DNA from 3 places in the Clostridium moutaii genome. Region 3 is predicted to be linked to each of the others. Evidence: predicted binding sites of a transcription regulator. Region 3 holds the regulator's gene; each other region holds the start of a gene.
What was found. Region 3 encodes HrcA, which represses chaperone genes, less so after heat shock. Its sites were predicted from a motif close to TGTTAGCACTCNNNNNNNNNGAGTGCTAACA; they were not measured.

Region 1 (3,280 bases), on a different contig from region 3:
AAAAAACTTGGATTTAAGGACATGATGGAAGCTGCCTGCGGGGCAGATGCAGTAACTGTAAATGAATCAAATGAATTTGTAGAGAGAATGAAATCAGGAGATAAATACATGACAAATTCATGCTGCACGGGATTTATGAGTTATATTGAAAACAAATTTCCAGGTGAAGTGTCAAGAATATCCAGCACTGTTTCACCTATGATTGCTGCAGCTAGAATGATTAAAAAGGAAAATAAAGATGCAATTGTAGTTTTTATAGGACCTTGTACTGCTAAAAAAAGTGAAATAAATAGGAAATCTATAAAAGGTGCAGTGGATTATGTTTTAACATTTGAAGAAATATCAGCACTGATGGGGGCATTTGGTGTAGAACCTGAAGATTGTGAGGATATACCTGTAGATGATGCATCTCTTTATGGAAGAGGGTTCGCCCAAGAAGGTGGACTTACATCTGCCATAGAAAATTATATAGGTGACAAAAAATGTGACATTCCATTTGAACCTGTAAGGGTAAGTGGAAAAGATGAGATAAAAAAAGCTATGACCATGGCTAAATCAAAGAGGCTTCAGGGTAACTTTATAGAGGGAATGATGTGTCAAGGCGGATGTATTGGTGGACCGGCTGCAATGACACAAATTATGAGAGCAAAACCACAGTTGGTCAAATTTAGTAAACAGTCCAATAAAAAATCCGTGCTTTCCAACGAAAATTTAAGAAGATTTAAAGAAATTAATTTAAATAGATAACTTAAAAATGCACTGATAATTTACTAAAAGTTATCAGTGCATTTTAATCTTTAAAGTTTAATTAAAATTTAAGGTAATAATGCAGACTATTTGTGATAAAATTGCTATAAATCATATTCTAGTCTACAAAAGTATATGATAAAATTAACTGGATATAATTAATATTAAAATATAAGTATGTTATAAGGGTGATATGGGTTGAAAACTTATAGTGAAAGATTTAAAAAAAAATTAACAGAATATAAATCCTATCTAGTATTGGGTGTGATACTGGTTATATTGCTTATTGCAGCTTATGAATATTATTATAAATATATTTATATATTCAGGGATCCTAATAAAATAAAGAATATAATAATGTCTTATGGCAGATATGGTATATCGGTGTTTTTATTTATTCAAATTTTACAGGTAATAGCCTTTTTTATACCCGGGGAAATTATTCAAATTGCAGGCGGATATATATATGGTACTTTATTTGGAAGCATACTATCTATTATAGGTATAACTGCGGGAAGTATAATTGACTATAGTGTATCCAGAATTTATGGAAAACCTCTTATAAATAAAATAATATCGAAAAGACATTTAAGATTTTTTGATAAAATATTGCAACTGGGAAGTGTGAATTACATAGTATTTTTACTGTATTTAATTCCGGGTATACCTAAGGATATTTTAGCTTACATGTGCGGTATATCCAGTATTAGCCTTAGAAATTTTGTATTATGCTCAACTTTTGGAAGATTGCCTGGGATAATTATTTCCACTTATTTTGGCTCAAAGATATATTCGGGAAATAAAATAGTATTGATAATTATAGCTGTAATGATGACTTCACTATTTGCAATAGGTGTATTAAAAGGAGAAAAAATAATAGCTAAAACGGTAAAAAAATTTCAATCAGAGAGCAATAAGTAAATTTGAAACATTGCTTATTGCTTTTTTTGTTCAAATAAGTTTCAATTATTTTGTATATATAATCCTAGTTGGAAGATAATAATAATATTGGTTTCTTTATGAAATATCTGCATATCAGTATATTTGTGAAATTAATAGAAATAAGCTGAAATATCTATTTAATTAAAGCATATTAGATATTTTCTATGAAAAATAGTATAATATATGTAAAATTTAAATTTGATAATATAAATGGTATTCATTATTATAATAATTGTATTAGCACTCATAATTAATGAGTGCTAACAAGGAAAGCTAAAAAATAAATTAAAATAAATTTAAAGTATTTTGAAGGAGGGGTTTAGATGAAAATTAGACCACTTGGAGACAGGGTTGTAATTAAAAAAATTGAAGCAGAGGAAACCACAAAAAGTGGTATCGTTTTACCAGGTACTGCTAAAGAAAAGCCACAAGAAGCAGAAGTTGTAGCAGTAGGACCCGGTGGAATAGTTGATGGAAAGGAAGTTAAGATAGGAGTTAAAGTAGGAGAAAGAGTATTATTCTCCAAATATGCTGGAAATGAAGTAAAAATAGATGGTACAGAATATACCATCTTAAGACAAGATGATATATTGGGTATAATTGAGTAGAAAAGTTGATTTTCAGGAACAAAAAGTATTTATTATAACAAGTAGTTGTAAGGAGGTTTTTTTATGGCAAAAAGTATTTTATTTAGTGAAGACGCAAGAGCAAAGATGCAAGAGGGCGTAAATAAATTAGCAAATACAGTAAAAATAACCCTTGGACCTAAGGGAAGAAATGTAATACTTGACAAAAAATTTGGTTCCCCACTCATTACAAATGATGGTGTTACTATAGCAAAAGAAATAGAATTGGAAGATCCTTATGAAAATATGGGAGCTCAGCTTGTAAAGGAAGTTGCTACAAAGACAAACGATGTGGCAGGAGATGGAACTACTACTGCAACTTTACTTGCTCAGGCTATAATAAGAGAAGGCTTAAAAAATGTTACAGCTGGAGCTAATCCAATGCTTATAAGACAAGGCATAAAAATAGCTGTAGATAAGGCTGTAGAGGAAATAAAGAAGGTTTCAAGAACTGTAAATGGAAAAGAAGATATAGCAAGAATTGCAGCTATATCAGCTTCTGATGAGGAAATTGGTAAATTAATAGCTGATGCTATGGAAAAGGTAGGCAATGAGGGTGTTATAACCGTTGAAGAATCTAAAACTATGGGAACTGAACTAGAAGTAGTTGAGGGTATGCAATTTGACAGAGGTTATTTAAGTGCATATATGGTTACAGATACAGAAAAGATGGAAGCTGCACTAGAAGATCCGTATATTTTAATAACAGATAAAAAGTTATCAAATATTCAAGATATACTTCCATTACTTGAGAAAATAGTTCAACAAGGGAAGAAGTTACTTATAATAGCTGAAGATGTAGAGGGTGAAGCACTTACAACTTTAGTTGTAAATAAATTGAGAGGAACATTTACCTGCGTAGCAGTAAAAGCACCTGGTTTTGGAGATAGAAGAAAAGAAATGCTCCAAGATATAGCAATACTTACCGGTGGCCAGGTGATTTCTGAAGAACTTGGAAGAGACTT
Region 2 (3,280 bases), on a different contig from region 3:
AATGCAACTGTAACCGATTTGGATTTTAAATCAGGAGACCAAATTACAGTAACTGCAATACACATAGAAGAAAGTGGTGATGAAAGGGTTATTGAGCTTAATCTGGGAGATGTGTGCATTATGACAAACGGCTGTATGACCGACAGTGCAACTTTAGGAGATATGCATAGGCCGGCGGGATACAATCCAAATCAATTGACTTCTGCTGAACTCTGGGCCAAAATAGCTGAAAAGAAAGAAGGCCTTGGCAATCCAGAACCATTTTTCAGCCATCCCGAGCAAACCAACTGGGAAAGTTTCACTGTAACTTGTAAGGGCAATAAATTATTAAGACTAATTGAAAAATTTTCCACTAATATTCCAGGCAGTGGTGCATTAATGACATTTAAAGATTCCAACTGGTTAATGAGCATTGTTGTTGCAGCTCAGCCCCATTTTAAAAATCAAACACTTGATACAACTATTTTTTGGGGCTATGGACTATATACAGATAAAATTGGAAATTATATAAAGAAATCAATGGCTGATTGCACTGGTGAAGAACTTTTGATAGAACTTTTACACCATTTACATATGGAAGACAAAAAAGATGAAATAATGGAAACTGTAGTCAATGTTATTCCATGTATGATGCCTTATGTAGATGCTCAGTTCCAACCTAGAAAGATGACCGATCGTCCTCAGGTTGTACCAAAAGGTTCAACAAATTTTGCCATGATTGGTCAATTTGTTGAGATCCCAGAAGATATGGTGTTTACTGAGGAATATTCTGTACGGTCAGCACGAATTGCCATATATAAGCTATTTAATGTAACGGATAAAGAGATTCGCCCGGTAACTCCTTATAAAAGGAGGCCTAAGGTGCTAAAGGAAGCTTTAAAAACTGCTTTTAGATAAGCTGTGGAAAAGCAGGCTAAAGGGGATAAATTGAGGATTTTAGAAGTTTCCATAATAATATACTATGATTTTCTATCATATACTTCTTTGAAATGTACAAACTACTATTAGAGGAGATGATATTTATGTCCAGAAGAAATAGAATACTAGTTCCTGAAGCCAAAAAAGGTATGGAAAAGTTAAAAATAGAAGCAGCCAGAGAATTGGCCGCAAATAACAATAATCCTGACTCAGTAAATAATTTTTCCGTTGGTGGTCGGATGGTGAAAAAAATGGTTGAAAAATATGAAAAAAAATTAAAATAATTAATTTATGAAAATATGCCAATAAATTTAGAAGTAAATAGTTTTCTAGTTTATTGGCATATTTATATCTATAATAATAAATAAATTTATAAAAATATATTGACAAAGATAGAATAATTGCTAAAATTAAATTAGCACTCAGTTAGTGAAAGTGCTAACAAGAAGTATAATACAAATAACCATGCTAATTTAAAATAACAGGCGTGGTTTTATTGAAGTGATTTCATTGCAGTGATTTCATTGCAGTGATGAAATATTGGTTTATTATATAATGATAGCTGTAGCAAGGGGCTTTGTGCCTTGCAACTTAGATATAGGTGAAAGGAAATGATAGAATGGCTGTAAAAGAATTTAAGGCAGAATCAAAAAGATTGCTTGATTTAATGGTTAACTCAATTTACACAAATAAAGAAATATTTTTAAGGGAACTTATATCAAATGCCAGTGATGCAATTGACAAAAGTTATTATAGGTCACTTGTTGACGAAAATGTTAGTTTCAACAAGGATGATTTCTATATTAGAATTACTGCAGATAAAGAAAAAAGAACACTTGCAATTACTGATACAGGTATAGGTATGACAGAGGAAGAACTTGAAAATAATCTTGGAACTATTGCAGAAAGTGGTTCTCTTGCGTTTAAAAATCAAAATGATATAAAAGATGGAGTGAATATTATAGGTCAATTTGGAGTTGGATTTTATTCTGCTTTCATGGTGTCTGATGTAGTAACTGTAAAAAGTCGTTCCATTAATTCGGATAAGGCATATAAATGGGAATCAAAAGGTGCAGATGGATATAATATTGAACCTTGTGAAAAGGAAACGGTAGGTACTGAAATTACATTGAAGATTAAAGAAAATACTGAAGATGAAAAGTATGATCAGTTTCTAGATGAATATAAAATCAAGTCTTTAGTTAAAAAGTATTCTGATTTTATAAAGTATCCAATTAAAATGATGGTAAAGAAAAGCAGACCTAAAAAGGATAATGATAAGGAACAAGAGGACTATTTTGAGGATGAAACTTTAAATAGTATGGTACCAATCTGGAGAAAAAATAAAAATGAATTGAAACCTGAGGATTACGATCAATTTTATATGGATAAGCATTTTGGGTATGAAAAACCTCTTAGGGTGATACACTCAAGTGTTGAAGGGGTAGTAAGTTATAGAACTTTGCTTTTCATTCCAGCTAAGGCACCTTATGATTTTTATACAAAGGAATTTGAAAAAGGATTGGAACTTTATTCAAATGGTGTTTTGATAATGGAAAAATGTGCTGATTTATTGCCGGATTATTTTAGCTTTGTGCAGGGTCTGGTGGACTCAGCAGATCTTTCCCTTAATATTTCCAGAGAACTTCTGCAGCATGACAGGCAGCTTAAATTTATTGCAAAAAAAATAAAGGACAAAATAAAGGACGAACTTCTTTTAATGTTTAAAAATGATCGTGAGAAATATATTGAATTTTATAATAGCTTTGGAAAGCAGCTTAAATATGGAGTTTATTCTGACTTTGGAGCTAACAAGGAAGTGCTGCAGGATTTACTGATGTTTTATTCTTCTACGGAGAAAAAGCTTGTAAGCCTTGATGAATATGTTTCACGTATGAAAGAGGATCAAAAGTATATATACTATGCAGCTGGTGAAAACATAGAAAAAATCGAAAAATTACCTCAAACTGAACTGGTTAAAGATAAGAGTTTTGAAATATTATATTTTACTGATGATGTGGATGAATTTGCAATTAAAATGCTTGCAAAATATAAGGAAAAAGAATTTAAATCTGTTTCCAGCAAAGATTTAGGTTTTGATTCCGATGATAAGGAAAGTAAAAAAGAAACTGAGGAAAATAAGCAACTGTTTGATTTTATGAAAGAGGTGTTAAAAGATAAAGTAAAAGAGGTTAGGGCATCCAATAGATTGAAAACTCATCCTGTCTGCCTGGCAAATGATGGGGAAGTGTCTATTGAAATGGAAAAGGTACTTAATATGATGCCAAATAATCAAAACATCAAAGCAGATAAAATTTTGGAAGTGAATACTAACCATGAGATGTTCAAGGCAATTAAAAAG
Region 3 (3,280 bases):
AAACAAAAAGAAGGAAAGAAGAGAATGAGGCAGGTAGGTTCTGTAGAAATTCCCCAGGAAGCTTTTATGACCATACTTAAAACAGAAGACTAGTTGGGAGAAATATTTATATATTTTTAGGAAGTGTTTTTATGCACAGCATTGAAAAGACAACTATAGAGGAATCAGCATCTCTATATATACATATACCTTTCTGTAAAAAAAAATGTCTTTATTGCGATTTCCCGTCCTATAGTGGCAAGGAAGAATTTATGTGGAACTATTCAAAAGCGTTGGCTAAAGATATAGGTCTTATAGGAGATAGAACTATAAAGACCATATTTATAGGTGGGGGCACTCCTACCTATTTATCATTAAAAGCATGGAATAATATATATAAGGCTGTGAAAAAATTAAATGTAGAAGATAATTTGGAATTTACAGTAGAAGGGAATCCAGGTACATTTACAGAAACAAAATTAAGCTTTTTGAAAGGGATGGGAGTCAACAGATTGAGTATAGGGCTTCAAGCCTGGCAGAATTTTATGCTTGAGAGAATAGGCAGAATCCACACTATAGGTGATTTCTTAGAGGGATATAAAATGGCAAGAAAATTAGGCTTTTCAAATATAAATGTAGATCTTATGTTTGGACTTCCAGGTCAGACTTTAAAAGATTGGAAGGAATCCTTGAAAAATGTAGTGAAACTGGAGCCGGAGCATATATCCTGCTACAGCCTTATAATAGAGAAAGGCACTGCTTTTTACAATATGTACAAAAACAATGAATTAATACTTCCAGGAGAAGAAGAAGAAAGACAGATGTATGATTTTGCACTGGAGTTTCTTTCTGAAAATGGATACAATCAGTATGAAATATCCAACTTTTCTAAAAATAGCAGTGAGTGTAGGCATAACCTGGTATACTGGAATTTGGAGCCTTATATAGGTTGTGGAGTCAGTGCCCATTCTTATATAGATGGGTATAGATATAGAAATACATCGGATATAGAAGAATATATTTTAGAAGGCATCCAGGGAAAATTCATGAAATTGGATAAACATAAGAATTCGATTTGTGATGATATGGAGGAATTTATGTTTATGGGTCTTAGAAAGATAAATGGAATTTCCATGAGAAACTTCAAATATAGATTTGATAGAGATATTTATTCAGTGTATGGCAGCATAATAAATAAATATATAAAAAAAGGAATATTGGTAGTGGATGGAGATAGAATGTATTTAAATAAGAGGGGAATAGAAGTATCTAACAGTGTGATGTGTGAATTTATATTGACCTAATATTAATTGTATTAGATATTTTGAGTAAACTTGAGAAAACATTATGAATTTGAGTATAAACCATATAAACTATACTGTTTGTTCAAATAATATAGTTTATATGGTGTTGACAAAAAAAATTATGAGTGATATTTTTTAATCATAGCATTAGCACTCAACAGTAATGAGTGCTAATAAAGAGGTGATATTATGGAAATGGATGAAAGAAAAATAAGAATACTTCAGGCAATAGTAAATAATTATATAAATAGTGCCGAGCCTGTTGGATCCAGAACCATAGCTAAAAAATATGACTTGGGGGTAAGTTCTGCAACTATAAGAAATGAAATGTCAGATCTTGAAGAAATGGGTTATTTAGAGCAGCTTCATAGTTCTTCAGGGAGGATACCCTCCAATAAAGGGTATAGGTTGTATGTAGATAAATTGATGCAGATACCAAATTTGAGTCCAGAAGAAATGCATATAATAAAAAGCCAAATTATAAATAACGCTTTATTTGAAGTTGATAAAATAATAAAGCAAGCTATTTACCTTTTGTCAGAGCTTACAAGACTTACTTCTATAGTTAGAGCGCCTTCTGTAAAAAAAGGTCATATAAGGCATATACAGTTGGTAAATATAGAATCTAACAGCAATATTTTATTAGTACTTATAATCGACAGTGGGATTATAAAGAATAATTTTATAAAAATTAAGAAAACTATTTCCGATAATATTCTTATTAAATTGAGTAATATATTGAATTCCAGATTAAAAAATTTATGTGCTGATGATATAGATTTAGAAATTATAAGTAATCTTAAGTTAGCTTTAAAGGGATACGAGGATATAGTCGATGAAATAATTTATGTTTTATATGATAGATTGAACGATGTAGATAATTCAGAGATATATATGCAGGGAGCTACAAATATATTTGATTATCCAGAATATAAGGATATAGAAAAGGCAAGAGAATTTTTATCCATGTTGGATAATAAGGATAAGGTAAGTAGTTTATTAAACAGTGCTTCAAGTATTTCAGTAAAAATAGGCAGTGAGAATTATATAGAAGGTGCAGAAGATTGCAGTGTAATATCTGCAGTATACAGTTTAAATGAAAAACCAATAGGAGAAATTGGTGTAATAGGACCTACAAGAATGCCTTATTCCAAGGTCATATCCGTATTGGCAAATGTGGTAAAAGAAATGAATTATATTTTAAGTCATGCTTATTCTGATGGAAAATAGAAAAAATTGTTTTAAAGTCAGACAATGGTTTGGCAAAGTTTAATTTATGTAAATAGCAATAAAATGTTGGATTGGAGGAAATGTCTAAATGTTAAAAGATGAGGATATGGATGCACAGAATATTAAAAAAGAATGTGCTGAAAAGGAAAATAGTTGTTGTGGAGAAGATAAAAACTCTGTAAAAGATGAAAAAGTTGATTTAGATGAAGAATTACAAAAATCTGATAAGGAAAATGTAAAAGATGAAACAGAAGTAGATTATGAAGAAAAAGCAGATGATGAAACAGAAGTAAAAGATGATGGAAATAATGAAAAAGAAGATGAACTTAAAGAGAAAAGAATAAATCTCCAAAAAGAATTAAAAAAAGAGAATTTTAAGTTGAAGGATGAAAACAATAAAATTATGAATGAAATTAAAGCTCTTAAAGATAGACTTTCCAGAACCAAAGCAGAGTATGACAATTTTAGAAAAAGAACATCGAAAGAAAAGGAAGGCATTTATTCTGATGCATGTAAAGATATATTGAAGGAAGTTTTACCTGTATTGGATAATTTGGAAAGGGCAGTGAAAGTAGAGGGAAATGCAGAGGATTTAAAAAAGGGTGTAGAAATGACAGTGAAACAATTTAATACTGCACTTGAAAAATTGAATGTGGAGGAAATCCCTTCTGAAGGGAAATTTAATCCTAATGTTCATAATGCAGTTATGCATATAGAAGATGATAGTTATGATAAAAATTTCATAGTAGAAGTATTTCAAAAGGGAT

Region 1: groES (co-chaperone GroES) is a predicted target of HrcA. The motif match lies at 1,925-1,955, and genes of this name have one in related genera.
Region 2: htpG (molecular chaperone HtpG) is a predicted target of HrcA. The motif match lies at 1,332-1,362, and genes of this name have one in related genera.

The regions. Positions count from the first base shown of each region.
Region 1 covers NZ_JBGEWD010000004.1:106,176-109,455, reverse strand. Annotated here, with positions in the region: gene AB8U03_RS06045 (4Fe-4S dicluster domain-containing protein) at 1-747, shown strand, start outside; gene AB8U03_RS06040 (TVP38/TMEM64 family protein) at 946-1,668, shown strand; gene groES (co-chaperone GroES) at 2,013-2,297, shown strand; gene groL (chaperonin GroEL) at 2,361-3,280, shown strand, end outside.
Region 2 covers NZ_JBGEWD010000006.1:190,758-194,037, reverse strand. Annotated here, with positions in the region: gene AB8U03_RS08410 (oleate hydratase) at 1-897, shown strand, start outside; gene AB8U03_RS08405 (small, acid-soluble spore protein, alpha/beta type) at 1,023-1,202, shown strand; gene htpG (molecular chaperone HtpG) at 1,538-3,280, shown strand, end outside.
Region 3 covers NZ_JBGEWD010000001.1:371,442-374,721, reverse strand. Annotated here, with positions in the region: gene lepA (translation elongation factor 4) at 1-93, shown strand, start outside; gene hemW (radical SAM family heme chaperone HemW) at 132-1,283, shown strand; gene hrcA (heat-inducible transcriptional repressor HrcA) at 1,473-2,513, shown strand; gene grpE (nucleotide exchange factor GrpE) at 2,602-3,280, shown strand, end outside.